4 regions of the Neobacillus sp. K501 genome follow, and region 1 is predicted to be linked to each of the others. Evidence: predicted binding sites of a transcription regulator. Region 1 holds the regulator's gene; each other region holds the start of a gene.
The links. The regulator Rex, encoded in region 1, represses fermentation and respiration genes when NADH is low (regulators of the CRP and FNR family bind a similar motif). The targets are predictions, from matches to a motif close to TTGTGAAATATTTCACAA.

Region 1 (8,152 bases):
GCATTAGAAGGAGATTTAGGTGCAGGTAAAACTACTTTTACCAAAGGGCTGGCAAAGGGATTGGATATTAAGAAAATAGTAAATAGTCCTACTTTTACGATCATAAAAGAATATAGGGGCAGATTGCCTTTGTACCATATGGATGTATATCGTGTTGCCGATGCTTTTGAAGATTTAGGCTTTGATGAGTACTTTGAAGGTGATGGAGTCACGGTGGTGGAATGGGCTCATTTAATCGAAGAGCAGCTCCCAGCGGAAATGCTGACGATTTATTTGTATCATGAAGAACATGATAAGCGAAGAATGGTCCTTGTTCCAAAGGGAAAAAGATATGAGCAATTATGTAAGGAGATTTTTTCAAATGACGATATTAGCCATTGATACCTCCAATTATGCATTAGGGGTAGCGCTTGTAGAAGAGAACCAGGTTCTTGGTGAATATATAACAAACCTAAAAAAGAACCATTCAGTAAGAATCATGCCGGCAATCCAGACGTTAATGAAGGATTGTGAAAGGGTGCCAGCAGATTTAACAAAGATTGTTGTGGCAAAAGGACCAGGGTCTTATACTGGTGTAAGAATTGGTGTGACAATAGCAAAAACCTTGGCTTGGTCATTAAAGCTGCCGCTCGTGGGTGTTTCCAGTCTTGAAATCTTAGCTTCAGGAACAGGCCGTTACTTTGATGGCTATGTTTCACCGCTATTTGATGCAAGAAGAGGACAAGTCTACACTGGTTTATATCACTATGAAAGTGGTGCATTCAAAACGGTTAAGGAAGACAGGCTGTTCATGTTGGTCGATTGGGCTGCTGAATTAAAGGAGACGGCTAAGCCGATTCTCTTTGTCGGCAATGATTTGCCACTCCATCAAGAGAATATAGAAGAAATATTAGGTTCTCAGGCTGTTTTTGCAGCAATTACAGAATATAATCCCCGCCCCTCAGAGCTTGCCTTTCTAGGTAAGAATAAACCAGAGGAAGACATTCATTCGTTTGTTCCTAATTATATTCGCCTAGCAGAAGCCGAGGCGAAGTGGTTGGAGGCAAAGGGGAAAATTTTAAATGGATAGGATTCGAGAGATATGGTAGATTCTTTTGTTTTTCGTTATATGAAGGAAGAGGATATCGATCAGATTCTTGAGGTTGAACATGCTTCATTTACGACACCATGGAGTCGTGATGCTTTCTATAACGAAATTTTCAATAATAAATTTGCAGTTTATTTGGTATTAGAAGAAAATGAAAAAATTATTGGCTATTGCGGGGCTTGGATTGTCATTGATGAGGCGCATGTAACGAATGTTGCCGTTCTGCCTGAATATAGAGGTAAGAAGCTAGGGGAAGCCCTGCTGCGAAAAATGATGACAGTAGCAGTCGATTTGGGGGCTAGGAGCATGACGCTTGAAGTCCGTGTGACAAACCATGTCGCACAATCGCTTTATCGCAAATTAGGTTTCCAAAATGGCGGCATTCGGAAAAATTATTATTCTGATAATCAGGAAGATGCGCTAGTGATGTGGGTGAATTTATGAAAAAAGATCAATGGATATTAGGAATTGAAACGAGCTGTGATGAGACGGCTGTGGCCATCATAAAAAATGGACGGGAAATAGCGGCGAATGTCGTAGCATCCCAAATTGAAAGTCATAAGCGCTTTGGGGGAGTTGTTCCAGAGATCGCATCTCGGCACCATGTTGAACAAATTACGCTTGTAATCGAAGAGGCATTAAATCAAGCGAGTCTAACGTTTGCTGATTTAGATGCGATTGCCGTAACGGAAGGTCCTGGTTTAGTAGGAGCGCTGTTAATCGGTGTGAATGCTGCGAAAGCATTGGCATTTGCGCATAATCTTCCTCTTGTCCCTGTCCATCATATTGCGGGTCATATTTATGCGAATAGATTGGTGACAGAAATGAAATTTCCCCTGTTATCCTTGGTGGTTTCTGGTGGACACACTGAGCTTGTCTATATGAAGGAACAAGGCCACTTTGAGGTCATTGGAGAGACGAGAGATGACGCCGCTGGTGAAGCCTATGACAAGGTAGCAAGGACATTAAATCTGCCGTATCCTGGTGGTCCGCATATTGATCGCTTAGCGGCTGAGGGCAGTGCAACTCTTAATTTGCCTAGAGCATGGCTGGAGGAAGGCTCCTATGATTTTAGTTTTAGCGGCTTAAAATCAGCGGTTATTAACACTGTCCACAATGCAGAGCAGCGAGGCGAAACAATCGCACCTGAAGATCTTGCAGCAAGCTTCCAAGAAAGTGTGATCGAAGTATTAGTGAAGAAAACAGAGAGAGCAACGGCAGAGTATGGTGTAAAACAGGTTTTACTCGCTGGTGGAGTTGCCGCGAATAAGGGGCTGAGGGCCGCGTTGGAGCAGGCTTTTTCAGAAAAGGATGGAATTGAGTTAGTGATTCCGCCGTTATCGTTATGTACAGATAACGCGGCAATGATTGCAGCAGCTGGCAGTATCATGTTTGAAAAAGGCATTCGTGCGGAACTTTCATTAAATGCCAACCCTGGTTTGGATATTGAATTGTATAATGTATAGTCCTTCTTTAATAGAAGGGCTTTTTTGACTCTATGTGCCCGCACTGAGTTAGAAAAAATGGTTGATAATGCCCGAGTCGGTGATGGATCGGTAAGAAAGGTAATTATAAAGGGTTGATAATGCCCGAGCCGGTGATGGATCGGTGAGAATGGTAATTATAAAGGGTTGATAATGCCCAAGCTGGTGATGATCAGTGTGAAGGGTAATTATAAAAAATGAGATTTGGTCACGTAAAACATAGTATATAAAGTTTTTCCGACATTTTTATGTGGATAACTTTTTTCTGAGAATTGTGCATAGCATGAATAATGTGGATAACCAATGTTATTTCTGTTGATAATGTGGATAAGTGAGCGGTTTTTTGTGGACAATGTGGAAAAGTGTGAATTAGCCTGAAAAAATCAGATTTAATATGTGAATAACCTTGTGGAAAAGCGAAAATCAAGCTCGATTTGTAGCGAATTCCGGTAAATTTTGTCGAAAAACATACGAAATCCAGGAAAAAGAGCTTGGAATAAATTCTCCAAGCCCTGCACTTCTATCTATTCAGCTAATTCAGCCCAGTCCTCCATTAACTGTTCCAGTTCAGCTTTTGCCTTTTCATTTTTTAAATTAATTTCTAAAACCTTTTCGTGATCTTGGAAAATCTCTGGCTCACAAAGCTGTTCCTCATAACCTTGGATCTGTTCCTCTAACTCTTCAATCCGCAACTCTATTTCTTCTAATTTCCGTTTGCGCTGCCGTTCAAGCTTTTTACTTTCCTTATCCTGTTGATAACTATTTTTCTCAGGAGATTCTGCATTAGCTTTCTTGCTTACCGTAGCAGCCTCTAATGCTAGAAGTTCTTCCTGCTCAAGTGTTTTTTCAACATAATAATCGTAGTCTCCAAGGAACTCCGTGCTGCCGTTACCGCTTAATTCTACAACCTTTGTCGCAATCCGATTAATGAAGTAACGGTCATGAGAGACGAATAAAATCGTTCCAGGATAATCGATCAGCGCATTTTCGAGTACTTCCTTGCTATCAAGGTCCAGATGGTTAGTAGGCTCGTCCAAAATCAAGACATTGGCTTTCTCCAACATCAGCTTCGCGAGTGCAAGTCGGGCTTTTTCACCACCGCTTAAGGTAGAAACGATTTTTAACACATCGTCACCAGAGAAGAGGAAATTTCCTAATACAGTCCGGATTTCCTTTTCGTTTTTTAAAGGATACTCATCCCAAAGTTCGTTCAATACACGCTTATTGGAGGTCAACTCCGCCTGCTCCTGATCGTAGTAACCAATATTGAGGTTGGTGCCATATAAGACATTGCCACTTAAGGCCGGGAGCTTTTTGATAATCGTTTTTAATAATGTCGACTTGCCAATGCCATTCGGACCTACTAAAGCAATACTATCGCCTCTGTAGACACGGAAGGAAATATCATCTGAAATTTTCTCGCCATCATAGCCAATCGCAAGGGAGTCAACGGTCAGAACATCATTTCCGCTTTGCTTTTCGATTTCAAATGAGAACGTTGCCGATTTTTCGTCACCTAACGGGCGATCCATAAGTTCCATTTTGTCGAGTTTTTTACGGCGGCTTTGAGCCCTTTTGGTTGTGGAGGCTCGTGCAAGGTTTCGCTGGATGAAGTCTTGAAGGGCTGCGACTTCCTGCTGCTGCCGCTCAAAAAGCTTCATATCCCGCTCATAATTGGCTGCCTTTTGATCCAGATAAGAGCTGTAGTTGCCGATGAATTTCTGAATTTGCTTACGAGAAACCTCATATACCTGTGTAACGACTTTATCTAAAAAGTAACGGTCATGGGATACGATCAAGATGGCTCCATCATAACCTTGTAAGTATTGCTCAAGCCAGGAAAGAGTATCAATATCTAGATGGTTCGTCGGCTCATCGAGGATTAAAATATCCGGCTTGGTTAACAGTAATTTCCCTAACGCCAGACGTGTTTTCTGACCACCACTTAGACTTGAAATCATCACCGAACTATCAGGGAAATTTAAACCATGTAAGATCGAGCGGATATCGGCCTCGTATTGATAGCCGCCTTGATCTTTAAACTGGATCTGAAGCTGGTCGTATTCCTTTAAGATCTTTTCATAGCTGCCACTGTCCTCGAAAGCGGAAGGGTCTGACATTCGTTCTTCGAGCTTTCTTAGTGATTTTTCCATGGACCTAAGGGATTCGAACACCGTCAACATTTCGTCCCAAATAGACAAATTCGATTCTAGGCCCGTATTCTGTGCTAAATAACCGATCGTGACTTCCTTCGGTTTAATAATTTCTCCGCCATCATGGGACAGGTGTCCGGCGATAATTTTTAATAGCGTTGACTTGCCCGCCCCGTTCCTTCCAACAAGGGCTACACGGTCACGGGTTTGTAATTCAAGTTTTATATTCGATAAAATAAGGTCAGCACCATAATATTTCTGTAATTGATTAACTTGTAATAATATCATTGAAATTCACCTCTATTACTTAAAATTAGTGTACCTTATTCCTACAGTTGCGGCAATAAAGGTCTATATGGTCATAGGTTTCTCCTGAAAAAACAGATAATTTATCGTAATTCGTTCAAAGTTTCACAGACAAATGGATAAAAATAGTGTATCATCTTTTTATTGGAGGATTAATTGTATGGCAGAGTTTACGCATTTTAACGAAGAAGGAAGAGCAAAGATGGTTGATGTTAGTGATAAACCAGAGACAGCACGGACGGCGCTTGCTCATTCCAGCATTGTTGTTAGTAAAGAAATCTATGAAAAAATCACAAATAATGAAATGAAAAAAGGCGATGTTCTTGCTGTCGCGCAGGTTGCCGCGGTATTGGCAGCGAAAAAAACATGGGATATCATTCCGATGTGCCATCCGATTCCGTTGACGGGTGTCAATGTAACCTTTGCTTGGGAACAGGAACAGACGGAAGCGTATCGCCTAAATATTCAAGCAGCAGTAAAAACAAAAGGGAATACAGGTGTTGAAATGGAAGCGCTAACAGCGGCATCTGCCTGTGCGTTAACCATTTATGATATGTGTAAAGCAGTAGATAAGGGTATGGTGATTGGATCAACTTATCTAGTGGAAAAAACCGGAGGGAAAAACGGAGATTTCCTAAGAACCGAACCGGTTAAATAAAGAACAAAGGGTGTGGAGATTATGAGTAACGATACGATGAAAATACCACAAGCGACAGCAAAGCGACTTCCCTTATATTATCGATTTCTAAAGAATCTTCATTCTTCCGGCAAACAAAGGGTTTCCTCGGCGGAATTAAGTGAGGCCGTGAAAGTGGATTCTGCAACCATTCGCCGGGACTTTTCCTATTTTGGTGCCTTAGGGAAAAAGGGTTACGGCTACAATGTGAATTATCTTCTTACATTTTTCAGAAAAACATTAGATCAGGATGAATTAACAAAAGTGGCGTTGATTGGGGTGGGTAACCTCGGAACCGCTTTTCTTAATTACAATTTTTTGAAAAATAATAATACAAAAATTGCCTGTGCCTTTGATGTGGACACAGAAAAAATGGGTACGACGATCGGCGATGTCCCAGTCTACCATATGGATGACTTGGATGAATATTTGGCGAAAGAGGAAATTCCGGTGGCGATTCTGACGGTACCTGCACCGGTCGCGCAAATGATAACTGACCGGCTGGTAAAAGCAAATGTGAAAGGAATCTTGAATTTTACTCCAGCGAGATTAAATGTCCCGTCATCGATTCGTGTCCATCACATTGATCTAGCGGTAGAACTGCAATCTCTCGTCTACTTCTTAAAGCACTATCCAACGGCTGAGGAAGTGGAATAAAGTGAAACTTCAATCAGTGGGGGTTTTACTGCCCGTTAATGCGGGATAAATAACGATGACTTTAGGCTCTTCTCTAAAAGGGAAGAGTTTTTTCATTTCCACAACTTTACAACGTAACAGTGTTATGTTACATTGTTGTTAGAAGGGAGTTTTACAAAATGAGCGAGGAGTTAATTTCGAAAAAGGATTTATTAGAAGCGGCCGGAATTTCGTACGGACAGTTATACCGTTGGAAACGTAAAGACCTTATTCCTGAAGAATGGTTTGTACGGAAATCAACGTTTACGGGTCAGGAAACCTTCTTTCCAAAAGCAAAAATTTTAGAAAGAATAGAAAAAATCCAAACAATGAAAGAGAATTTGTCCTTAGATGAACTTGCAGATATGTTTTCACCCAATTTGTCAAATTTAACATTAGAGTCAAGCGAAATCATAAAACGTAACATTGTTTCTCAAGTTGTAATGGATTTATATTTAGATCTCGAAAAAAGCGGACCACGTTTTAATTTATCAAGGATGCTGGAGATTTATGTATTAGAAAAGCTGCTTCAATCAGGCGAAATTAGTTTGGATGAAGGGAAGATGCTGCTGCAAGTATTAATCCCCAACAGGCAGGAGATTAAGCAGAAACATTGTGAAGTGGTGATTACGAGAAAGCTTGGGGTATCTTCTTGTCTATTGTTAATCAATCCAGAGGGGTTCCGATGTGAACCTGGTACCAAAACGGTTGCACACCTCTCGTTGATGGCATGTATGGAGGAAATAAAAGCGAAATTACTATAAAGGAGCAGAAATATGGATTCGAAAATCAGGAGAGATTTGGTGATCAATGGTTTTGGGTCTTCCAACGGCGGAGAGTTCGATCGAGTGAAATTAAATGGAAAAGGGACCGTTAATAACGATATAGTATGTACGGAATTTGATTGCAACGGTTCTGGGGTTGTCAATGGGAATGTATTTGCACAAGCAGGCAAAATTAACGGAAACGGGAAAATTAACGGGAATTTTGAGGGTGAGTCCCTAAAGGTTGATGGAACAGCTAAAATCGCGAATAGCCTCTATGTTAAGAAACTAAAAGTAGCCGGAAAAGCAACTGTGGGCGGGAAAATTAAAAGTGATGAAATAGGTATCCATGGCCGGTTAACCGTAGAAGGAGATTGCGAAGCAGAAACGTTTAAGGCGGAATCACAATTTACAATCAGTGGTCTTTTGAATGCGGAAAAAATCGACATAAAACTTTTTGGGGATTGTAAAGCGAAAGAAATCGGTGGTCATACGATTGTGATTAAACAAAAAGCTTCGCTATTGGGACTATTTAAATCGATCCTGCCAACCCAGTTAGAGACGGAATTGATTGAAGGCGATCGAATTGAAATTGAAAACACCAAGGCGGAAATAGTCCGAGGAAACCATGTTTTGATCGGTGCTAATTGTACGATTGATGTCGTGGAATACTCTGGGGAGTTTTCGATCGATAAAACGGCAATCGTGAAAGAAATCAGAGAAGTGTAAGGGGGGAAAGGAATGAGTAAAGGTCAAAATCTTACGATCAATGGATCTGGGGATTATCCTGGTGGGCATTATGACAAAATCACTATCAGGGGAGACGGAAATATAATAACCGATGTGGACTGTGATGTCCTTAAGGTATATGGCACTTGTGAAGCACTAGAAAATGTTAAAACGGGGTCCGTAAAAGTGTTTGGCGAAGCAGAAGTCAAAGGGAATATGACTGCAAATGATATGTTGATCATGGGCAATATGATGATCGGCGGCACGTCAGAATTAAA
Region 2 (8,152 bases), on a different contig from region 1:
CCCGCCACTCCAATCGGAACACGAACGCTCATCGCGAATTTATTTCGAAGCTCAGACGGTACTGTATCACCAAATAGGCGGCGGCCTTCCCCAGCCATATAAAACGCCATGTCAATCGCTTCCTGTACTTCTCCTCTTCCTTCATCAATGACTTTCCCCATCTCACTCGTAAGGATTTGCGCTAATTCTTCTTTTCTTTCTTTTAACAGAAAAGCCACTTTATATAAAATTTCGGCACGTTCTGGGGCAGGAACTAAACGCCAAGATTTTTGTGCTTCCTTAGCGGCTTGAACAGCACGATCGACGTCTTCCTTTGATGATTGCGTGACTTCTGCCAAAACTTGACCGTTTGCTGGATTCACAACCGGTGTAAATTTACCTGTAGTAGCTTCAGACCATTCACCGTTAATGTAATTTAAGATTTTTTTCATGTTATTCCCTCCAATATGTTTACTAGATAGTTATTTTTAATCGTTGTTTGATTCTATCTACTGCTTCAAATAATCTTTCAGTTGGAACAGAAAGCGAGACTCGAAAATATCCCTCACCCGAAGGCCCAAAAGCTGTACCTGGCGTAAGAATCACACCAGTTTGCTCAAGCACACTGGTAACGAATTCTGAGGATGTATAGCCTTTGGGAACAGGAGCCCAAATGAAGAAGCTTCCTTTAGGAGGATCCACCTCCACACCAATTGATTTTAGCCCTTCGAGCATTGCCACCATGCGTTCTTTATATATTTGGTTGTGCTTGGTGACACAGCTTTGATCACTATTTAGTGCATAGGCAGCGGCTTTTTGAATCGGTGTAAACTGACCTGTATCCGTATTGCTTTTTAAAACAGAAAGCGCTTTAATCATTTCGCGATTACCAACCACAAAGCCAATCCGCCAGCCGGTCATATTATACGTTTTGGAGAGCGAGCCGAATTCGACGGCAATCTCTTTTGCACCTTCAATCTGTAAGATACTCGGCGCTTTGTAATCTTCAAATGTGACTAAGTTATAGGCAGAATCATGGGCAATCGGGATAGCATTTTTCTTGGCAAATTCCACTGCCTCCTTGAAAAAACTAAGATTCACGGTGGCTGCAGTAGGATTACCTGGATAATTTAAAAACATCAGTCTAGACTGTTTCAGAATCTCAGTTGGAATGGCTGAAAAATCAGGTTCAAAGTTATTTCCCTTTGTTAATGGCATATTGTGATAGTTACCGTTCGCTAGTAAAGTTGCCATGCGATATACCGGGTAACTTGGGTCTGGAATTAGCACATAGTCACCGGGATCAATGAGCGTCGGAACGAGATGCGCGATGCCTTCTTTTGAACCAATTAAGGCAAGTACTTCTGTTTCCGGATCAAGCTCTACTCCATACTGACGGGAATAAAAATCCGCCACAGCTTGGCGAAACTCCTTGATTCCGATGAAACTCGGATATTTAAAGTTCTTCGCGTCCTGCATTTCCTCGACTAGTTTATTCACAATATGAGCAGGTGTTGGAAGATCAGGGTCGCCAATTCCTAGATCAATAATATCTACGCCCGCCTTTATCATTGCTTCTTTCTTCTTATTGATTTCAGCGAATAAATAGGGTGGGATCTGATCGATTCGATTTGATTGATACTTCAAAAACTCACCGCCTTTTCTCTCTATCAACCCAAAAATTATTCAGAAAATTAGAATTTCTATATTTCAAATTTATCGTTTTTTCTGGTAGATAACTATGGTTGTTTTAAACAAAAATAGCGGCTAATTTTGACATCCTTCCGTATGAATCATACAAAAATAAGCCTCCCACAAAGGGAGACTTATTTTTCGTTTATGATAGTATCCGTTTTTCACCGTCGATGGCTTTGATGGGATCGATGTTTTGGGTGAATTCTAGGGTACCGATGTATTTTCCGTTTTCATTACGGACTGCAAAATAGCGGATATAAACGTATTTATCACGGAACTTAATCCAGAAATCCTCGGTGTCTTTTCGTCCTGCTTTAAAATCGGCCAAGAGCTCTTCGACCACATGGACACTTCTTGGCGGGTGACAGTTTTGAACAGTACGGCCAATGACTGCCTTCGTCCTGGCAAAGATTCTTTCTTTTCCATGGGAGAAGTACCTAACAACATCCTCGTGATCAATGAAGGTAAGGTCAACAGGCAAATGATTCAACAACAGTTCCAGTTGTTTCAAAGATAAAATGCCTGTTTCCATTTTAATATAGCCTTCAGAAATCGCATTAGCATCTAGTGCTTTTCTATCTGGCTTCCATTCAGCAGCGGGACCAATTAAACAAAAACCTATTTCATCACTTTCATGAGCAATTTTCACCCATTCATCTTCAGTTAGATTTTTCAATGCCATTGGGAAAAGAATATTTTCCTCTTTATAGATCATTCCACTGACTTCATTCAATATGAAGGTAAAGATCTCGATCACCGCTTGTTTGTCACCACTATAAGTCGCTAATCTTTGTCTTGCCTCTTTAATACCATCACGGATAAAGTCATCAATTCTCCACATATTGTTTGTTGGACCATAGATACCGTACTTTTCTAAATAGGGGAAAATCAAATTTTCCTTTCGGCTGTAATGCTTATCAATATCTAACAGGAGGTTGATATCTTCTAACAGTTTATAAATGTTGTCTGCACAATCATCCTTGTCAAACTCATCCAAGTGGACTTGAACCCTGGAGGTAAGTAGCTGTTCAATTTCCTTGTTTTCTAAGATAAAAGTATGGATCGGATGGCCAGGTTGATCTTCTGGATTATTATCGCGATGATCTTTATCAATTGTCCCATTAAAAAGGTCTGTATGTGCTTGATAAATCCGTTGGAATTCAGCGATGGGTATACTTCCCTCTTCAATAAAATCATGCTGAAGATGGGCAATTTCATCAACGGTAATTTTTCCAATGAAAGCATCAAAATGAGCCTTCACCTCTTCTACATTTTTTCCGGCATGAAGGTCTTGAAAGATTTGTTTTAACATCTCAAGCCGTTTTTTATTATTCAATGTTTTTTGTTCACGGTTATTAATAAACTCACTCATAAGGATTCTCCTTTGTAATGATGCTAGTTACGATTGATAATATTTCTCATCCATAAAATATCATTTCTTCGATAACTTGTTTGTGATTTACATCATTGTTAAAGGAATTACTTTAGAAAATGTGAATTTTTTTAGACAAAAATGAATACAAATAAAAAAAGCGGAGCAAGCTCCGCTTTTAGTCTTAAAGTGTTATGATCATCGGTCCATTTTTAGTAAGAATGATCGTGTGTTCCAATTGGGCTACAAAGCTTTTTTCAGTGACATATGTCCAGTCGTCACCTTCAACTTGAAATACTTCCTCTTCTTCTGTTGAGATAAATGGTTCGAAGGCAATAACCATACCTTCTTTCAACAGTTCGTCGTCCCAGGTATCATGATAATTATAAATATGATCCGGTGCCTCATGAATCCGTCTACCAATACCATGTCCGGTTAGGTTCATGATTACCGTTAAACCATGCTTTTTAGCCGTTTGATGCACTGCTTTGCCAATCCCACTCTTTTTAGAGCCTGGTTTCGCCTTTTTGAGTCCTGCATCAAAGGCTTCTTTGGCCACTTCACAAATTTTTGCTAGAATTTCATCTCCCTTGCCAACAACAAAGGAAATGCCTGTATCAGCGAAATATCCATTTTTCGAACCTGAAACATCGATATTTACAATATCTCCTTCTTGAATCACGCGATTTCCTGGAATGCCATGTGCCACTTCTTCATTGACACTAATGCATGTGTAACCTGGAAAGTTATATTCACCCATAGGAGCAGAGAGTGCTCCTTCTTTTTCAAAAAGTTCCCCTGCCATATTATCAAGCTCTTTCGTGGTAATGCCCGGTACCGTTCTTTGTACCATTTCATCACGAATCGATGCAACAATCCTGCCGATTTCCTTTAATCCATTAAAATCCTCTTCTGTCTTTGCGATCATATTATCAAACCTACTCTTTCAATTTTTGTGATTTCTCACCATTATATTATTGTAGCTTTTCTTCTATAAAAAATTCAAGAGTGAATGTCTAATAACTTCCTTACGAAAAAACACATCAAACCCATTGGATTAGATGTGTCTAAAATAAGCCCTAAATTTTAACAGGTGTAGTCGAATCCTTCTGCGATAAAACAATGACACTAGTAACGATAATCGTAACCACAACCGGTAATAACCAGCCCAGCCCTTCATTATATAAAGGTAAATATCTCTCATAAAAGGAAACAATTGCTGACAACCAATTATAATATTCCATCTCAAGTAATTGGCATAAGGTTTTTAAACCATCAATGGTACTGATCATCAATGTAACAACAGTAGCGGCCACATATACTATTTGGGAATCCTTAAACAACTTTGATAAAAACGTTAACAGCATCAAGACAATCGCAAGTGGATATAAGAACATCAACACCGGAATCGAAAATGTAATAATATTCGATAAGCCAAAGTTAGCGATGATAAATGATACAAGTGAAAAGAAAACAACAAACTTTTTATAGCTGATTTTTGGTAAAAGAGAATGAAAATATTCCCCACAGGCTGTAATCAATCCGATACTGGTCGTCAGGCAAGCTAGGATGATAATAACCGACAGCATCACAGTTCCTAAGGATCCAAAGTAATGAAAGGCCGTTTTCCCTAAAACAGGCCCCCCGGTATCAAATAGACCAAAAGCCGCTGTGCTCGTTGCCCCTAAATAAGAAACTCCGACATAAATAATCGCAAGAAAGACGATGGCCACAATCCCAGACTTAGCGGTTGCTGAGAGAACTCCACGAGCAGAAGTAACCCCCATTGAACGAATCGCATTAATGACAATAATTCCAAATACAAGTGACGCAAGGGCATCCATGGTGTTATATCCTTCCACAAACCCTTTCATAAACGCTCCACTCGCATAAGCTGCTTGTGGTTCTCCAATCGGACCTAAGGGCTTAACAATTACCATAACCAATAAAACAAAAATAAGAATAATGATGGCTGGTGATAATAATTTACCAACATGGTCAACCAGCTTTGCTGGGTTTAATGAGAACCAAAGAGTAACGGTAAAAAATAACAGAGTAAAAATAAACAAACCTATTTGCCCAAATCCTTCACCTACAAATGGCGCAATCCCAATATCATAGGCAACGGCTCCAGTCCGTGGACCGGCAAAAAATGGTCCAATTGTCAAATATAGGAGGGACGTAAAAACCACTCCATAGACTGGGTGGACTCGACTTGAAAGTTCCTGTAGATTCTTACTGCCAGAAACGCCCATTGCCAATATTCCCAGAAAAGGCAAACCAATTCCAGTAATTAAAAACCCCGCAACCGCTACCCATATATTCGATCCAGCGTGTTGACCAAGGGATGCCGGAAAGATTAAATTCCCTGCACCGAAAAATAGTGCAAACAACATGACTCCTATAATAAAATACCTCGAAAACGGTAACTTGCCTTGCATAAATATTGGTTCCCCCTAAAATCATTCCAAATTATTAAACTATTCAAATAGCTTTTAATAAAGTACGAGAATAATAATACTATTCAAAAAATCGAATTGCAACTATCTTTTAAGGATTATTTTGATAATTACGAAATGAAATAAATGACAGTTAATCATTGTTATACTTAGACTAATGAAAAATTAGATAAAATATACATTTAAACTTATAATTATCTATAGAAAATTCCTAAAAAAAGATTATGTTATCTTGATATAATAATTTAATTGGATAAGGAAAAAGGCAGTGATTATAAGAAATCACTGCCCTTTTTGCATCTATTCTTTTAATAAAAAGCCTTTTTTAATGCATGGCCGGCTTTGTTTAGTGCTTCTATTCCTTGATCAATAACAGCTGCCATGCTGATGAAACCGTGAATCGTTCCGTCATAGCGCACTTTTTCCACTTGAACCCCAGCCTCAGCTAGCTTGTCTGCATAATCTTCACCCTCATCTCTTAGTGGGTCATATTCTGCGGTAATCACGAGTGTAGGAGGCAGGTCTTTAAAGTCTGCAAATAGCATTGGGGAAGCTAGCGGATTTCGTTTATCCTCTTCACCATTCAAGTAGCAATCTCTAAACCAAGCCATGGTTCCACTGGTTAAGAAATAGCCCTCTGAATTTTCCTTCATGGAAACAGTTGGTTCACCTGCTAGTTTCGTACTTGGATAGAGTAATAGTTGATAACAGATTGCTGGAGTCTTTCTTTCCTTCGCGAGGTTAGTGACAACAGCAGCTAAATTACCACCTGCACTATCGCCGCCTACAGCGATCCTAGTACGGTCCACCTGGAATTCTTCTGCGTGGTCAAACACGTATTGAACAGCCGCAAAGGAATCTTCGACGGCAGCAGGGAATTTATGTTCAGGAGCTAGGCGGTAATCTACTGAAATCGTGACACAGTTGGCAATATTCGTAAGTGCCCTGCAGATATCGTCATGAGAATCGATGTTTCCAACTACCCAACCCCCACCGTGATAAAAAACAAGTGCTGGATATGCCTTTTGCTCTTCCTTAGGATAATATACACGGATAGGGATATCCGACTCAGGACCAGGAATCATTCGATCCTCAACCTTTCCAACAGGTTCGACTTCGCCCTTTGGAAACATCATTGCTGCCCTCGCCTGCTCTGGTGTCAACGTTTCCATTGCTGGTGCCCCTGCAGCTGCCAATTGTCCCAATACAAATTTCGTTTGTGGATCAAGAGTCATTTCTTCGCCTACTTTCGTTCCAAAATATACTTACATGTATATTGTTCGGTATAAATTATAGTAATCCTTCTGAAACTTTGGAATATTTAACCAAAACCAACAACTTAATATACAAATCACATAAATTTGAACAAATTGTGAACAAGACCGAAAAATAGTTTTGACAATTTTGTGAACAACGTGAATAATATAGATAAAAGGAGGATGAGTGAGATGAACTCGAAATTAAAAATCCTAAATGCTATAAAATATGTCGGAGGAACTGCTTTAATCTTTGGAATTGTATCTTTTTTATTCGGTTTCTTTGTAAGCGATTACAGTTATTTCACAGGCATTGGTATCGGTGCATCAATTGGTGCGGTGTTTATCTTCCTAATGGGTGTATTCTTTGTTTTAACGGAAGAAATGACGGAAAAAGCATATAAAGGAATAAACGTAACTCATATAAAACGAAAAAATGGAGCGCCGATGTAGGCACTCCATTTTTTTCTTAATGCTTAGGAATTTATAAAAATATGGGTGTAGATAACTTTGTGTAGTTTTCTGAATCCAGCTCCAGCGCCTAGGGGCTCGGGTCATAAGGCAATCCGTCCAGAAGGTTAAAAAGCAACCTTCTCGCCGGCTCGTCTTATGCCTGTCGCCCCTGACCAAGGCGCTTCCGCTTTTTGTTTTTACATATCCCAAACCATTGCAAGTAATGTGCCAAAAACAGTGACCAGGGCAATGATTAAGCCGTAATAGACATTTGTATAAATGGCTCCTTTATCTTCTGTTTCACCAGCATGCATAAACACGACTAATTGAACTCCAGCTTGCACAAAAGCCGTTATCAGAAGAATCGTCATCCCCATTACAAATGACATGTCTAAGAAATACACCGCCAGCGCAATGGTTGTAAGGAGTAAAGAAAATACGAAGCCCAGGATTTGTTTCATTGGGAATAGTTCTTTCATATTTACATCATTCCTTTCAAGTAGATAAAGCTGAAGATGAAAATCCAGACTACATCTAGGAAATGCCAGTAAAGAGAGAAAATGAATGCTTTGTTGGCTGTTTGCGGAGTCAATCCACGTTTTTTCACTTGTAAGACAATGAAGATACCCCAAAAGATCCCGAGTGTTACGTGTGCTCCATGTGTTCCTAATGTCGTTAATAGAATCGATGTAAAGGCACTTATTTGAAGTCCAGCTCCAATGTGAACATAATGAACAAACTCAAATATTTCAAATCCTAAGAATCCCAAACCGAGAACTAAGGTAATCAAAAAGAATGACATCATTGCTTTTTTATTACCTATTCGCATGGCGTGAACACCTAGCCCGATGGTAAAGCTACTTGTTAATAGCAAGATGGTTTCCACTAATACAGGAGTAATTTCAAAAATCTCTGCTCCAGTTGGGCCATTCCCAGTT
Region 3 (8,152 bases), on a different contig from region 1:
GCTATAAAGGTTTCATCCATGAGTCACAACGTACAATTGAGCCGCGCTTAGGTGAAAAAGTTGAGGGAAGAATTATTGATATAAAAGAAGATGGAACCATTAATGTTTCTCTACTTGCACGAAAGGGAGAAGCTCAGGATCTTGATGCGGAACGCATTTATGAATATTTAATGAGTCGGAACGGTGCAATGCCTTACAATGATAAAAGTATGCCTGAAGATATTCAAGAACGGTTTCAATTAAGTAAAGGTGCTTTTAAACGTGCGCTTGGAAAGCTGATGAAAGAAGGGAAGGTCTATCAGGAAGGTAGCTGGACATATGTAAAAAAAGATTAACGTTCATATTACATACTCCCTATCCAAATAGCAGACAATAAACTGTAGAAATTTTGAAAGGGGTAAGGATATGCCGCATACATCTGATAATGATAAAAAAGCCCAAGATCATAATGCCATGAGACACGAAAAAAACATGATGCGTGAAAAAAATCGCCAGGCTGGAAAAAATCAATATTCAAAGAAAACAGATCATAAATAAAGAAAAGCTCCAGCGCTTAGGTGCTGGAGTTAGACAAAAAAATAAGCGGGAGCCCGCTTATTTTTTATTATGATGGGAGTTTATTTAAAAAGAAGATTGAAATCGTCCCTGCACCGGTATGCGCTCCAATTGCCGAGCCAATGGATGAAATATAAACCTCTTTTGGATGTAACTCTTCTTCAATCATTGCTTTCACTTCTAATGCTGCCTCTTCGGTATCAGCATGACTGATTCCAACAATCTGTTCGCTATATGCCTCGCCGCGTTCTTTCATTAATTCAATTAAACGTCGATAAACCTTCTTTTTTCCGCGGATTTTTTCAATCGGTACCAGTTTTCCATCTTCAACATTAAGGATAGGTTTAATATTCAGCAGTCCTCCTAAAAAGGCAGATGCTTTGGAGACTCGGCCACCCTTTGCTAAATAGTCTAAGTCCTCAACCGTAAACAGATGTTCCATATGTTGGCTACGGAACCTGATAGCCGTTAAAATTTCTTCTTTAGAGGCATTTTCCGCCGCAAGCCTTGCTGCTTCTTGCACGATAAGCCCAATACCAAGGGAAGCACATTTTGTATCGACAATCGTTAAATTAAAGTTTGGATATTTTTCCTTAACTTGGTCAAGAATCATAACAGATGTCTGATATGTACCTGATAGTTCAGAAGAAAAAGCAATATAAATTCCATCTTCATTATTTTCAGCCATTTTTGTAAAGACATCTTCAAATAATTGAGGAGAGACTTGTGAGGTTTTTGGAACTTCACCATTGCGGATGGCATCATATACTGCTTTCGAATCAATCGTCTTGACATCTTCATATTCTTCTCCGTTAATATGAACCTTTAATGGAAATAATGTAACGTTAGATTCTCCGTAGTATTCTTTTGGTAAATCGCATGCGCTGTCAGCTAGTATTTTTACTTGCATTTAGCTCACCTGCTTTCAAGCTTTTATTGTTTTATTGATAGTATCAGTTTATCGGTTTCACTAAAAAAAAACAATGAACAAATACTTATTTGATAGATGTAAGGGAGATGTTGTGATGCTTTGGCTTCAGGCAAAAAAAGTTGTGATTGTCATTGTGGGGGCATTTTTAAATGCTTTAGCAATAAATTTATTTTTAATACCTGCAAATGTGTATTCAAGCGGGTTTACTGGAATTGCGCAATTACTTTCCAAAATTTTAAGTGAACAAACACCGCTTAATGTATCAATGGGACTATTATTATTGTTATTAAACATTCCGGTAGCCATTCTTGGCTGGTTAAAGGTAGGAAAATCCTTTACGGTGTACAGCTTTTTAAGCGTGGCACTTTCCTCCTTATTTTTAGAATTAATCCCGATAAAAGAGGTTTCCAATGATATCCTTCTTAATGCCGTATTTGGCGGTGTCATCTTAGCGGTTGGGGTCGGATTAACATTAAAATGGGGGGCTTCGACCGGGGGGTTAGATATTATTGCAATGGTATTATCGAGAATGAAAGATAAACCGATCGGAACGTATATGTTTACCCTAAATGCTATCATTATCGTTACCGCAGGTTTCCTATATGGCTGGGAAAAAGCTTTATATACCATTGTATCCCTTTATGCTTCGACAAGAGTCATTGATGCGATTCATACAAGGCACCACAAACTAACAGCGATGATCATTACGAAAAAATCGGATGAATTAAAGAAAGCTATTCATTCGCAGCTTGTTAGAGGGATTACGATGATTCCTGCAAGAGGGGCATTTTCAAATGAAACGAAAGATATGTTGATGATTGTAATCACTCGCTATGAATTATATGATTTAGAGAGAATTATTAGGGAAACTGATCCGAATGCTTTCACCAATATTATTCAAACGACTGGGATCTTTGGATTTTTCCGAAGGGATAAATGAGAAAAGCTGACATGGGTTTATGTCAGCTTTTCTCTCTGTTTGACTTTCTTATTTCACTTGCTCAAGCTCAGTTTGCATTTCTTGGAGCTGACTTTGCTCTGCGACTGTGGAATTGGCAAAAGCAGAACTAAGAGCATTTTTTGCTTTCGCTATGGCAGAATCGCGGTCAGCTGGGTTGGCTGTTTTGGCCATCTCAACAAATCTTCGTGCTTCCTGGAACAACTGGTTGCCCATATTATATTCCTCCAAGCGAGGATTCTTGCACATTGGACATTTTCTGAGCTTCTGCTTCAGCATATGTCATGTGATAAGGAATTCGTTCATCGTGCTTGCTAACGGTATCCTTTCCTTGCTGGACAAAGCGTTTGGATTTGTTTCGTTTACCCATTCGAATCCCTCCAATGTAAAGAGCTTGGTGCGAATCAGCTAAAGCTGCCTCACAAAAATAGTATGCTCAAATTAAAAACATTCAATAAGGTAAACACTGGTTTGATCCAATGAATTATTTAATCTTTAACAAGTCAGCCAAAAATACGCCAACTCCATCTTCTTCGTTGGTGAGAGTTACTTCATTGGCAATATTCTTTGCTTTATCAATCGCATTTCCCATGGCAACACCATATCCTGCATACTCGAGCATCTCTAAATCATTGTCCTCATCACCAAAAGCGATAACTCTTTGTTTAGGAATGCCGAAATAATCCGCTGCTTTTTTCAATCCGACGGCTTTGTTCAAACCGACTTTAATAATTTCCACGACATGCCATGGTGCTGCCCAGCTGCGGTGGTCAATCACCTCTGCATGGACTGCTGAAAGATGGTCGCGAATAACTTTTAGCTGATCCTCTTCGGTATGAATTAACATGCTAGTCGGAGAGTCTTTTAGGAATTTTTGTAAATCCCCTGTAGTAACATTCGGGTTACCCATACTGAAAATATCTAAAAGTTTCTCATCATGATAGTGGAAATATACATCATCAATCACTTCAGCAATGATATTGTGAAAGTGAAAAGAACGGCAAGCTTCAACAATATCCTTTGCTACCTTAATATCAAGCGGCTCATGATACATTCCAAATCCTGGGTTTCGTGGGTGGTGCATAAAAGCACCATTAAAGTTGACGATTGGCGTATCTAATTCTAATTCGTGATAATATTGCTCACTTGAGCGATAGGGTCTTCCAGTAGCAATCATTACGATATGCCCCTCATTCCTGGCTTTTCGCAGGATCTCCTTTGTTTTTAAAGAAATCGTTTTATCATCCTTTAATAACGTCCCATCAAGGTCAAGTGCAATTAAGTGTCTCTCTGTCATATGGACTCCTTCTTTATCTTTTGTCATGTTTGTAAATCATACTTTTAGAAAATAATGTTTCGAAATGTTACACTACAATAGAGTAGCTTTAAAAACTATTCTTTCTATAAGTCCTATGTTAACAATTTTATACCTAAACTGTAAAAAAATTCACACCTTAACGTTAAGAGAATTTATATAATGAGGTTTCAGGAGGTTCAATCCAAGGTGATCATCGTAGAAAAATATTTATTGAGAAATATCCCCCTTTTACATCTTGTTCAAAAGGGGAAGCAGCAAGAGAAGCTTCCAATGATTATTTTTATTCATGGTTTTACAAGCGCGAAAGAGCATAATCTCCACTATGCGTATTTATTAGCAGAAAAAGGTTTTCGAGTGATTCTTCCAGAAGCTTTATATCATGGAGAAAGGGAAGAAAATATTTATTCGGAAATAGAGCTGTACAGCTATTTTTGGAAAATTGTTATCCAAACGATCCATGAATTAGAAGATGTTAAGGAATACTATGTTCATGAGGGCTTAGCTGATCAAGAACGAATTGGACTCGCTGGTACGTCTATGGGCGGTATTGTAACACTTGGTGCCTTAACAAAGTATAGCTGGGTGAAAGCAGCGGTCAGTTTAATGGGGATGCCGGCTTATGAAAAATTTTCTCAATGGCAGATGGACCTTTTACAAAGTCAGGGTTTCAAACTTCCTTTTACTGAGAAACAGATTAGTGAACAATTAGCTGTCCTTCAAGATTATGACTTGAGTCTTCAGCCGGAAAAACTTGAGAACAGGCCATTATTATTTTGGCATGGAAAAAAAGACCCAGTGGTCCCTTATCATTTAACGTATCAATTTTATCAAGAGATTAAGGATGATTACCATAAACAGCCAGACCTACTACATTTTATCTCAGATGAAAAAGCTGACCACAAAGTTAGCAGAGAAGGACTGAAGGAAACGGTAGAATGGTTTGGAAAACATTTATAAATAATAGGAGTGAAGAAAATGAATGAAGATTTAAAAGAAAATATACTAGGTGCTCTAGAGCTTGTCATTGACCCAGAATTAGGTGTGGATATTGTTAATTTAGGTTTAGTGTATAATACAGAGATGGACGAAGAGGGAAATGTGACGGTTACGATGACCTTAACTTCAATGGGCTGTCCGCTAGCGGGAACGATTGTTGACCAAGTAAAAAGAGCGTTAGCAGATATTCCGGAAATCAAGGATGTGGAAGTGGATATTGTCTTCAATCCGCCATGGAATAAAGATATGATGTCTCGTTATGCAAAAATTGCTCTAGGGATTCGTTAGAAATGAAAAATAAAGTAATTTTAGTAAGTTCAAATCAGCTTGGACGAGGCGACCAAGTATTGGGTGAAAATATTCTAGAAACCTATTTCACGTTGCTAAAGCAAAGGGATGAATTTCCAGCTGCTGTATTTTGTATGAACAGTGGTGTACTTACAATGACTGGGGATTCATTCGTATCGTTACATTTACAAGAGCTTGAAGAAAAAGGTGTAGAGATTTTAGCATGTAAGACCTGTGTGGATCATTACGGTGTTGCTGAAAAATTAACTGTAGGTAAAATAAGCGGAATGGCAGATTTTATCGAATTGTCCAGTAGATTTGAAGTGATTACGATTTCATAAAACAGCAGAAAACTCTGCTGTTTTTTGTTTTTCTCCACAATCTGCTTTTACTCTATTATCTTCACAAAAAGGACATATATAACGGGAGTGCTGTGAGGTAGTTCACTTTTTTAGAATATAAACAGCATTATAATACAAGTATTAAGGCTGTTTGGATTGAAATAGCTGGTTTTAGGAGGCGTTTCATATGGCTTTTGGCCGAGATTTTAATAAAGATCCATTTATCGTGATATGGGAGCTTACACGTGCATGTCAATTAAAGTGTCTTCACTGCCGTGCAGAAGCACAATATCGTAGGGACCCTCGTGAGCTATCGTTTGAAGAAGGTAAACAATTAATTGATCAAATATATGAAATGAATAATCCGATGCTTGTATTTACTGGCGGCGACCCGTTAATGAGGGAAGACGTTTTTGATATTGCTAAATATGCTGTTGAAAAAGGTGTTAGGGTCTCCATGACTCCAAGTGCAACCCCTAATGTGACGAAAGAAGCGATTGAAAAGGCAAAGGAAGTTGGCCTTTCCCGTTGGGCCTTTAGTATTGATGGCCCGACTGCTGAGGTGCATGACCATTTCCGTGGAACAGCTGGATCATTTGATTTAACGATGGAAAGAATAAAATATTTACATGAACTGGAGATTCCGATTCAAATCAATACCGTTATTTCAAGATATAATATTGAGTATCTCGATGAAATGGCAGCAATGGTTGAGGATTTAGGCTGCGTATTATGGAGTGTATTCTTCCTTGTGCCGACTGGAAGAGGACAGGAATCAGATATGATTTCCCCAGTAGAACATGAAAAAGTATTTAGATGGCTATATGACCTAAGTAAACGAGTTTCATTTGATATAAAAACAACAGCAGCACAGCATTACCGTCGTGTTGTAATTCAGCAAAAGATGCGTGAAGCAAAAGAACACACCGACGAGATTAACTATCTTAGTGCCCTAACAGAACAGGGGCTAACAGGTTCAATTGACGGACTTGGCCGTGCTCCAAAAGGTGTAAATGATGGAAATGGATTTGTCTTTATTTCACATATTGGCGACGTTTATCCAAGCGGTTTGCTGCCAGTGAAAGCAGGGAATGTCCGCGAACAGCCGTTAGCAGAAATCTATCGGGAATCTCCAATCTTTCAATCTCTAAGAAATCCTGATTTGTACAAAGGAAAATGTGGAGTATGTGAATTCCGCCATGTTTGCGGAGGATCAAGGTCTAGAGCATATTCGATGACAGGAGATTACCTTGAAAGTGAACCATTCTGCGTCTACATTCCTAAAGCCTTACGAGAAAAGCAACAGCAATAAAATAAAAAAATGGAAGCAATCCTCGACGATTGCTTCCAAGTTCTATTCAATACTGCAATAAATGGCAGGACAATTTTCACAGCCGATTTCATCTTTTAAATATTGGAGATCAATAATCGTAATTTTTCCTTTTTTAACTTGAATAATGTTATCCCTTTTTAGTTCGCTGAGAATTCGGTTTGTACTTTCTCTTGAAGTTCCGCAAAAATTAGCAAGTTCTTGGTTCGTTAATGGTAAATCAATTAATATTCCGTTATCCTTTTGAATACCATAACTATTAGTCATCCTAATAAGTGTAGAAAAAAGTGCTCCGCGTTTTCCATTTAAAACAAGGTCACGGAATTTAGTTTGAGTTTTTCGGAAATGATCACTCATCCATTTCATAAATTCGAACGCAAGCTTACTATTTTGAAAAATTTCACTTTCAATCACGTCTTTTTTGATGGCAACTATTTCGCCTTCTTCAAGGACTTTAGCACTTAATAAATATCTCGGATTGTCGGTAAATAGTGTTAATTCACCGCAAATATCATTTTCACCACAAATTCTTAAGGAGAGTTCACGGCCATCAGTAGTAATTTTGCTTATTTGAACTTTACCGGAAACAATAATAAAAAGCTCTTCAGCAAGCATCCCCTCTTGGAACAAATAGGTTCCTCTCTCACTTTTTATCTTTCTATCGGCAAAACGAAGCAATTCTTTAATTTCTATAGAATGAGTTGGTTTGATATTCGTCATCATGGTTTTCACCTCAAAGTGTCTTTGATAAACATTGTATTTTATTTGTTAGTTTCATTTTATCGTAGGTTTTAACCATAAATACGATTAAACAATGACAATATAGTGAAAACTTATATGATTTCGTGTAAGAAAGTGTTGAAGTGTATTATAATTCGATTGTGAATAAATGTTGAAAAGTATATAAGAAGTGTAAAAATAGTGAATAATAGACTTAATGAAATGGCAAGATTTATGGAATCACTAGCTTCTTGAAACTACTGGAGTTGATATAAATTGGAAAAGACCATTATAAAAGATAAATTAAATCGGCCTTTACGAGATTTGCGAATATCTGTTATTGACCGGTGTAATTTTCGCTGCCAGTATTGTATGCCTGCTGATCAATTTGGAGATGATTTTGAATTCCTGCCAAAAAGTGCTCTCCTTAGCTATGAAGAAATTGAACGTTTGGCTAAAATTTTTGTGAGCTTAGGTGTGGAAAAAATCCGTCTAACTGGCGGCGAGCCTCTCCTTCGCCGAGATATGCCTACTTTAGTTCAGAAGCTTTCAAGTATATCAGGTTTAAAAGATATTGCTTTAACCACGAACGGTGTATTACTGCCAAAACTGGCTGTAAACCTAAAAGAGGCTGGGCTTAAACGAGTAAATGTCAGCCTCGATACACTAAATGATGAATTATTTGGCAAGATCAATGGACGCGGTGTCAGTACTA
Region 4 (8,152 bases), on a different contig from region 1:
CATTAAGGGTAAAGTTATATCTCAACTTTTAATCGAAGAATTGTTCCATACGGTAGAAACATTATATGAGTCAATGATTTCTCAACCTCAAATTTCTGTTTACTCACTCGAAGGGGATAAGTATGATTCACTATTTAACTCATTCGTTGTAGCAGATAATCCACAATGGAAGAACAAAATTAAATAATGATGATAATTCCTATGTAAATTAGTACAAAAAAAGAGGTGCGAATCGCACCTCCTTTATTAATGTTATTTTAGTTGTTTCTCCCTCTGAACGGAACCCGTTAGAATTAGCTCTCCCGTTTTTTATGCTGGTTTTGCTGGTAATAGAATATTGAAAGTTGTTCCTTTATTCGGTTCACTCTCAACAAATACTTTCCCATTATGATTTTCGATAATCTTAAAACTAACCATTAATCCTAAACCATTTCCATTTTTCTTTGTGGTATAAAATGGTTCTCCGAGCCTTTTCAATTTTTCTTCAGGAATGCCTATACCAGTATCCTGTATCGAGATTTGCACATTGTTATTCTGAATCATTGTTCTAATACGCAATTCACCGCCATTCGGCATTGCTTCAATTCCGTTTTTAATGAAATTTAAGAATACCTGTTTTAAACGGTTTTCGTCACATTCAATTTGAATAATTTCATGCTCACAATCAAAAGAAAGCCGAACATGCCTCTTTCTAGCCTCAAATTCCAACAAAGAAACTACATTTTTAATGACAGGAACAACATTCATTTCTTCTAATTCAATCATTTTTGGCTTTGCTAATACCATGAAATCTTCCACAATCGTATTAACCCGTTCAATTTCATCGAGAATAATATTCATAAACTCTAAGCGTTCCGGATCTTTTTCATCTAGCGTTAGGAATTCTGCATAACCTTTCATGGATGTTAGAGGGTTTCGAATTTCATGGGCAACACCTGCCGCTAATTGACCTACAGCCGCAAGTTTATCCTGGCGGTGGAGCGTTTCTTCTGTTTTCTTACGTTCTGTTATATCATTTCTAATTGCTACATACTGATACGGCTTACCATGCTCATTCAAAAATGGAACAATCGTTGTATCCACCCAATAGAGTGTCCCATCCTTAGCCTGATTTCGTATTTCACCTTTCCATACCCTTCCCTGACCAATGGTTCTCCATAAGTCTTTAAAGTACTCCCTCGAATGATATCCAGAATTTAAGATGCTGTGGTCTTTACCAATAATTTCTTCACGACTGTACTTTGAAATTTCACAGAATTTATCATTGACACTTGTAATAATCCCCTTCGCATCAGTAAAGGCAACAATCGTAGATTGGTCAAGAGCAAATCGAATATCTGTATTATCTTTAATCGATTCTTTCAAGTGAACTTCTTGTCTTTTCCGATCAGAAATATCCGTTCTTATCGCAACATATTGATATGGTTTACCTTTTTTATTCAAAAACGGCACAATCGTAGTATCTACCCAGTATGTCGAGCCATCTTTTGCTCTATTGCAAATTTCCCCTTTCCAAACTGAGCCTTGGCCGATTGTACGCCATAATTCTTGAAAGAACTCTTTTGAATGGAGACCCGAATTTAAAATTCGGTGATCCTGACCCAATAATTCATCACGACTATATTTTGAAATTTCTTCAAATTTTTCGTTCACAAAAGTGATTTTTCCTTTCGGATCCGTCATCGCGACAATGGCAGAAGCATCAAGAGCTGCTCTGATATCCTTTAAGTTTGTATCCGATTCAACCAGAAGTTTTCCAATCATATTACTAGAGGCAATTAATCCACCAATGATTAAAACCGTGATAAATAATACTAAATATATAAGAAATGCATTTTCATTTCCAGAAACAATCTGTTGATTTTGGGTAGAAATTAATGTTGAACCTCTTTTTAATAGAAAATGTCCTTCAGCAATTGTACCGGACATTATTAGTGCACTAATCGGTTTTAACCAAGTATGACTCCCGTTTAATTGGCTTTTAGTAGAAAAAAGAATCCATAAAGAAAAGAAAAAGGAGCCAAAAATCAAGACACCTGAGAAAATAAAGAGAAAAAGATTATATTCAAGTGATAAGTTCATCGCATAAATACTGATAAAATGAATGGCATAAACAGAAATGGTTAAAAATGAACTGCCAGTTAAAAGATGAATAAAGTGAATTGTTTTATTAAAAAAAGGAAAAAATGCCATTGCTGAAAAAGCAATTGTGATTAAAATAGATAACACGGTTAACGGGATTTGGTAACTTGAAAAACGATCGTTATCAGCAGCAATGATACCGATAAAATTCATAATCCAGATTGCCAATCCTATCGCGATTGAGCCGCCAAGATACAATAGTCTACTATTTTTTTTAGAATTCTTAATTAAAGTAAACATATCTAAACCAGTATAGGAGGCCATGATCGTTAAACCAATAGCAATAAATATCAAAAATGGATGAAAAGTTACTGATACTGTATCCATTTACAGCACCCCTCCAATTGTTACAATTCTGTGTCTCATTTGATTGTAAAGGAATTTTGCAAGTTATGGAAGCATTAATAATAGGAATATTGACCCATTAATTAGAGAGTTATATTTAGCAGGTTGCATTTATTTTTATTTATCGGTTCAAACTAAACTGAGATGGGATAAATGTATCATTTTAGAAAAAATTTATTTTTTTTTCAAAAAAGTCTACACAAATCCCTTTTTTTTGATTATACTGTACTACAACAGACAAGAACTTAATAAACTGTATTAAATAAGGAGGAGTCCAAAATGTTAATGAGTCCGGTTGAATTTTTCCGTAATCTCCCAAAGAAGGAATGTCCTGAGTGTGGTCAACACATTGACGAACAAGCTGAAAGTTATTTAATCGAATGTGATCGCTGTTTAGCAAAAAAAGAAGAATAAGCCATTTTTTGTACTATCTGTACTACAACAATTATTATATTTTCGTTCTGTATTGAAAAAGGAGGAATATGAAATGTTAATGAGCCCTGTAGAATTTTTCCGTAACCTGCCAAAAAAAGAATGTCCGGAATGTGGTCAGCACATGGAAGAACAAGCAGAAAGCTACCTAATGGAATGCGACCGTTGTTTAGCCAAAAGAGAAGAATAACCACTAAAACTCTCCATTATGGAGAGTTTTTTCTTTGTAAGCAATCGGAGGGGATAATCTTAGCCGTTATGCAAATCCTTAAAATAGGAGGGGGTGCTCCATGGCTAAAGCTAAAAAAGATGATTACTTAACGACAGCACCAAAGGAACCGCAAATGACGAATAATTATGGAGACATATTGCCAAAACAAAAATATGTTCCAGGTGATTCAGTGGATGAACATGAAAGACTAAAGGAAGCTAACACGTTGATTACAGGTGATGAAATTCGTCAGCAAAATGAAAATCTTTAAAAAAGGAAAGACTGTCTACCAGTGTGACAGTCTTTTACAATTTATATTTTAGGAAGTTCTTTAATCTCATGAATCATTTCATTTCCACACATCGGACAAAGCAAATCATCCGTGACAAAATCCTTTCTCATCCAGCCAATGCAAGAATCATCTATACAGGAGTAAATTTCAGTATCAATCATGATGGTTTCAAATTCTTCATCCCTAGCTCTTTTACCATAAAAAATGGGAATCGCCTCCTTTTTTTATAGTATGTACCAAAACATTCGTTTTCATTGCTAAAAGTAATCCTTTTACCAAAACAAATTAAGAAGGGACCTAAAAAAATGAGGAATTCCAAACAAAAAAACTATACAGTTGCTGGGACGGATATCAACGAAGTAAAAAGATTAAATAGTCAATCAGGCTTAAGCTACAACCAGGTCAAGCATCTGCTCGCAGAAAAATATTTAAAAAATAAGAAATAGAAGAAACGACAAAAATATAGCCTTCCAAAAAGGGAAGGCTAAACTTTTATCTTTTTCAAATAGATGGGATTTGTTTCATTATTCATTTTTGAAGCATGTTTTTCCACAGCCTTTTTTTGCTTGACCGAGGAAGTGAGGAATACATATACACCACCCACAAATAACCCACCTCCAATTATATTACCAATTGTCACGGGAATTAGATTATGTATGGCACCCATTAATGATATCGTTTCAGGATGTGGAACCATTAAGGCAATTGAAAAAGTTACCATATTGGCCACACTGTGCTCAAAACCAGAAGCAACAAAGGCAAAAACAAGCAACATCATGACAGAAATTTTGGCCGCATCCCCTTTTACATGCATCGGCAGCCAAACGGCTAAGCAAACAACCCAATTACATAAAATAGCACGAAAAAACAGTTCTATAACTGAATAATGCATTTTTCCCGATGCTGTAGCCATAATTAACTGACTATTTTCAGGTGTCGAGAGAATTCCAGAAAACAGAATGATCAATGCAAAAAAGACTGCTCCCATTAAATTACCAAAATAACATGCGATCCAGTTTTCAATCAGATCCTTGAAGGTTGTAGCTTTTTTTAATGTACTCATTGTAAAAGTCATCGTGTTACCTGTAAATAATTCTGAGCCTCCATATATAATCAGGACAAGTGCAATTCCAAAGAATATCGAGGTCATTATCGATGCAACAGGGGAATGAATGTCATAAAAGCCCTCTCCTAGTCGAAAAGATAATATAATTCCAAATCCAATATAAATACCAGATAAAGCTGCTCGTATTAAGTATTTGCTAATTGATTGTTGTAAATATCCTTTCTTTTTTATCGCATTTTGGATGACTTGATCCATTGGTTGCAGTTCCATTGACAAGACTCCTTCATTTTTAATTAAGTTTGTGATGTTCTTCACATAATGTACAGTTACATATTAAACCTAAGGATTTCATTTGTTAATAGATTTCCTATGAACGTTATTTGACAGTTTATTAACCGTTTTCATTTGAAATTCATATTTTGTTCATTGACTTTTATCAACCAAAAGGATGACACCGCCAAATGGTATCATCCTTTCTTGGTTTATTCTGAGAAATCAATTGTAATTTCTTCATCATGTCTTTTGGATAGGATTTTACTTTTCTTACGATTTTCCTTTGATTGAAAAATAATATCGAAATCATAGTCCTCTGGATATAGCTCTTTTGCTGAAATATATAACTTTAACCTTTTATGATTAACAGTCTGCTTTTCCTGTTTTACTTGGACAATATAATTCCCTTGTGAATCAGGACCTGAATAAACGATTCCGAATTCATTTGTTGGAGATATTCTCACATTGTCACCTTGGATGTAAACAGGAATATTCACTTTTTGCTCCGATGATTTTCTTTGGTTTTTGTACTTATTCACAATCACTTGTTTTTCAAGTTCCTTACGTTTCCATCTATCGACTTCTTCATATATATATTTTTTATTTTCTTTATACGTAATTTGATGAGCTCGTTCTATGATTTTTGGATGAACTCCTAGTTTGAGTGCGATGGCAAATGCCTGACTCTCCCCTCCTCTGCCGATTGTTAAACGATAAGTAGGACTAAGTGTTTTTAAATCAAACTCCATCGACCCATTCAAAAAGCCTTGATGGTTTTCAGCAAACTCCTTAATTTCACTATAGTGTGTAGTGGCAAATAGCACAGCTCCTTTTTCATACAGCTGCTCTAGTATCGCTGTGGCTAACCCCATACCTTCGCCTGGATCTGTACCCGATCCAAGTTCATCTAATAAAACGAGTGTACTTTCATTTGTTTCCTTTAAAATATCAATAATATTTACAATCCGTGAACTAAAAGTACTGAGATTTTCTGTAATGCTCTGACCATCGCCAATATCAACAAGAATCCGTTCAAAGATACAAAGATTACTTTCTTCTGAAGCGGGAATATGAAGACCACACTGTACCATTAATGTTAAAAGTCCAACCGTTTTTATGGTAACTGTTTTTCCTCCTGTATTAGGTCCTGTAATCACAAATGCCGATTGTCCCTCGTCCATTTCTAATGACAATGGCACAGCCTTTTCCCCCAGAAGTGGATGTTTTGCATTAATTAGCTTAATCTTTTGGTCTTGATTAATATGAACCTTCACTCCATTAATCGAACGGCTATATTTTGCTTTAGCAAACAATGTATCATAGTGTACCATCGTTTCGATGGCTAAACGAATTTGCTGTTCTCTCTCTTCAACCAAACCTGTTAAATAGGTAAGAACTTTTTGTTCTTCCATCTCTTCATCTGCCTGTAGCCATGTTATTTGATCTTGATAATGTGAAATTTCTTCTGGTTCAATAAATAGAGTTGAACCGGAAGCCGATGTATCTAGCACAGCTCCTTTTATTTTATTGCGGTACTCCTTTTTAATGGGAATCACATAACGCCCATCTCTTTGGCTGATAACATTTTCTTGTAAATAATTTTTATACTTATTAGAACGCAGCAATTGCAACGTTTTTTCTTTGAGTCGTTCTTCGTAAATAGCCATCTGTTTTCTAATTTTCAGTAACTCTTTACTTGCATAGTCATCCACTCTTCCATTTCGAATGCAGCGAGTGATTTCATTGGCAAGCTCTGGAAGTTCCTCAATTACACTCACATAGGCAGAAACTCTTGGTGCTAGGTATCCTTTGTCCTGCATAAACCTTCGCATTTTCCCACAACAATCCAAGAAATCGTTAAGCTTGACAAATTGCTCTGCTACGAGCGCAGCACCCTTGTTTAATTTGTTTAAAATTAGCTCCATTCCACTCAATCCATGTACAGGTACACTTGAAGACTTTGTCAAAATTTCAACTGCTTCGGTTACTTCATCCAACCAGGCTTCTATTTGTTTAAGATGGGCGGATGGAGACAAATGATTAATTTTCTCCTTACCTTCGTTTGTTAATGCATACTGAGCAATCATTTCTTTAATTTGTTGAAAATCTAAAACAGAAAATGTATGTTGATTCATTTTTTTGCCTCCTAAAAATAAAAATAGCCGCAATGAACAATGTCATTGCGGCCTAGTCAAATAAAATGAGAAATGTACTCATTTTTTTGTATACAAATTTAACCATAAAAAAACTGCCTACACGGATGTACACAGCTTACATAGGAAAAATTGTATGCTTTGGTATGCCCATTGTTCTTAACTTCATTCCATAAGCGCACACAAATAAACCTTGATTAATTTCATAAAAAATCAGGTATGGCTGGAATGAAAATATCCAATTGTTTGGATTAGTTAAGAACGACACCTAACATACAACATACTCCTTTTGATAAAAAATACATTTATAGGATATTACAAATAACAAAAGTTGTCAAAAAATTTATCTGATTATTAACAACCGTTGTTTATTTTATGTAAAAAAAGAACATAGATACATTAAATTTACAAAAAATATGGGATGATATATGGAATCAAGATAGAAGTTAGCACACCTGCAATGCCCATTGCCGCACCTGCAACTGCACCTTGAATTTCTCCTTCTCTAACTGCTTCTGCAGTTCCAATTCCGTGGGCAATGGTTCCAATTGACAATCCTCTCGCAAAGGGATGATCTACCTTTACCATATTCAATAATTTTCCACCAAACATCGCCCCAATTATCCCAGTAAAAATAACAAAGCCAACGATAAGTGGTAAATTTCCGCCTATCATTTTCCCTACTTCGAGAGCAATTGGTGTTGTTACTGATTTAACACTCAAAGAAAGAAACATATCTCTCGGTAAATGAAACATAAGCGCTAATAGAATGGCTGAAATGATGGTTATAATTGAACCTGATAACAGGCCAAACATGGATGCACTAAAATATTTCGCCATTACCTTTCTATTTTTATAGATGGGAACAGCAAGCGCAACCGTTGCAGGTCCTAAAAAGTATGACATGATATCTTTTGCAGGAGTATATTCCTCATAGGAAATATTCGTTACCAATAAAACAACAATGATCACAGCGGTGCTAAAAAATACAGGATTCGTAAGCGGAGATGAAGATTTTCTAGCCAATGTAAGACTCAAATTGTATATTAGGATTGTCATGATAATACTAAAAATCGTGATTATGAGCATCCACTTTCACTTCTTTTCTTTTAATGAATGTTTGCGTAACTTTCCCAGCAGTAATAAGTCCCAAAACACCACTAACCACCAAAATAATCAAAAGTGGAATTCCGTTTTTTACGATGACTATCCCAAGAGTCATTAACCCGACAGAAATC

Region 2: ACWM35_RS14255 (DUF438 domain-containing protein) is a predicted target of Rex. The motif match lies at 3,166-3,183, and genes of this name have one in related genera.
Region 3: ACWM35_RS03415 (TIGR04053 family radical SAM/SPASM domain-containing protein) is a predicted target of Rex. The motif match lies at 5,478-5,495, and genes of this name have one in related genera.
Region 4: ACWM35_RS13075 (formate/nitrite transporter family protein) is a predicted target of Rex. The motif match lies at 4,788-4,805, and genes of this name have one in related genera.

The regions. Positions count from the first base shown of each region.
Region 1 covers NZ_JBSLYA010000017.1:790-8,941, forward strand. Annotated here, with positions in the region: gene tsaE (tRNA (adenosine(37)-N6)-threonylcarbamoyltransferase complex ATPase subunit type 1 TsaE) at 1-381, shown strand, start outside; gene tsaB (tRNA (adenosine(37)-N6)-threonylcarbamoyltransferase complex dimerization subunit type 1 TsaB) at 362-1,069, shown strand; gene rimI (ribosomal protein S18-alanine N-acetyltransferase) at 1,082-1,531, shown strand; gene tsaD (tRNA (adenosine(37)-N6)-threonylcarbamoyltransferase complex transferase subunit TsaD) at 1,528-2,553, shown strand; gene ACWM35_RS23795 (ABC-F family ATP-binding cassette domain-containing protein) at 3,096-5,012, opposite strand; gene moaC (cyclic pyranopterin monophosphate synthase MoaC) at 5,191-5,688, shown strand; gene ACWM35_RS23805 (redox-sensing transcriptional repressor Rex) at 5,710-6,363, shown strand; gene ACWM35_RS23810 (YhbD family protein) at 6,522-7,145, shown strand; gene ACWM35_RS23815 (cytoplasmic protein) at 7,158-7,874, shown strand; gene ACWM35_RS23820 (cytoplasmic protein) at 7,887-8,152, shown strand, end outside.
Region 2 covers NZ_JBSLYA010000005.1:284,532-292,683, reverse strand. Annotated here, with positions in the region: gene ACWM35_RS14265 (aldehyde dehydrogenase family protein) at 1-431, opposite strand, end outside; gene ACWM35_RS14260 (LL-diaminopimelate aminotransferase) at 454-1,626, opposite strand; gene ACWM35_RS14255 (DUF438 domain-containing protein) at 1,817-3,046, opposite strand; gene map (type I methionyl aminopeptidase) at 3,231-3,974, opposite strand; gene brnQ (branched-chain amino acid transport system II carrier protein) at 4,126-5,487, opposite strand; gene ACWM35_RS14240 (alpha/beta hydrolase) at 5,814-6,740, opposite strand; gene ACWM35_RS14235 (hypothetical protein) at 6,954-7,214, shown strand; gene qoxD (cytochrome aa3 quinol oxidase subunit IV) at 7,412-7,693, opposite strand; gene qoxC (cytochrome aa3 quinol oxidase subunit III) at 7,696-8,152, opposite strand, start outside.
Region 3 covers NZ_JBSLYA010000001.1:690,051-698,202, reverse strand. Annotated here, with positions in the region: gene ACWM35_RS03465 (CvfB family protein) at 1-335, shown strand, start outside; gene ACWM35_RS03460 (DUF3941 domain-containing protein) at 406-537, shown strand; gene ACWM35_RS03455 (DegV family protein) at 605-1,465, opposite strand; gene ACWM35_RS03450 (YitT family protein) at 1,581-2,426, shown strand; gene ACWM35_RS03445 (DUF3813 domain-containing protein) at 2,475-2,660, opposite strand; gene ACWM35_RS03440 (hypothetical protein) at 2,662-2,814, opposite strand; gene ACWM35_RS03435 (Cof-type HAD-IIB family hydrolase) at 2,929-3,741, opposite strand; gene ACWM35_RS03430 (alpha/beta fold hydrolase) at 3,949-4,719, shown strand; gene ACWM35_RS03425 (metal-sulfur cluster assembly factor) at 4,738-5,046, shown strand; gene ACWM35_RS03420 (DsrE family protein) at 5,049-5,387, shown strand; gene ACWM35_RS03415 (TIGR04053 family radical SAM/SPASM domain-containing protein) at 5,575-6,699, shown strand; gene ACWM35_RS03410 (Crp/Fnr family transcriptional regulator) at 6,742-7,437, opposite strand; gene moaA (GTP 3',8-cyclase MoaA) at 7,714-8,152, shown strand, end outside.
Region 4 covers NZ_JBSLYA010000005.1:62,597-70,748, reverse strand. Annotated here, with positions in the region: gene ACWM35_RS13110 (hypothetical protein) at 1-187, shown strand, start outside; gene ACWM35_RS13105 (PAS domain S-box protein) at 310-2,469, opposite strand; gene yhfH (protein YhfH) at 2,767-2,901, shown strand; gene yhfH (protein YhfH) at 2,975-3,109, shown strand; gene ACWM35_RS13090 (hypothetical protein) at 3,210-3,401, shown strand; gene ACWM35_RS13085 (cold-inducible protein YdjO-related protein) at 3,443-3,628, opposite strand; gene ACWM35_RS13080 (hypothetical protein) at 3,728-3,868, shown strand; gene ACWM35_RS13075 (formate/nitrite transporter family protein) at 3,907-4,758, opposite strand; gene ACWM35_RS13070 (endonuclease MutS2) at 4,971-6,896, opposite strand; gene ACWM35_RS13065 (LrgB family protein) at 7,320-8,003, opposite strand; gene ACWM35_RS13060 (CidA/LrgA family protein) at 7,981-8,152, opposite strand, start outside.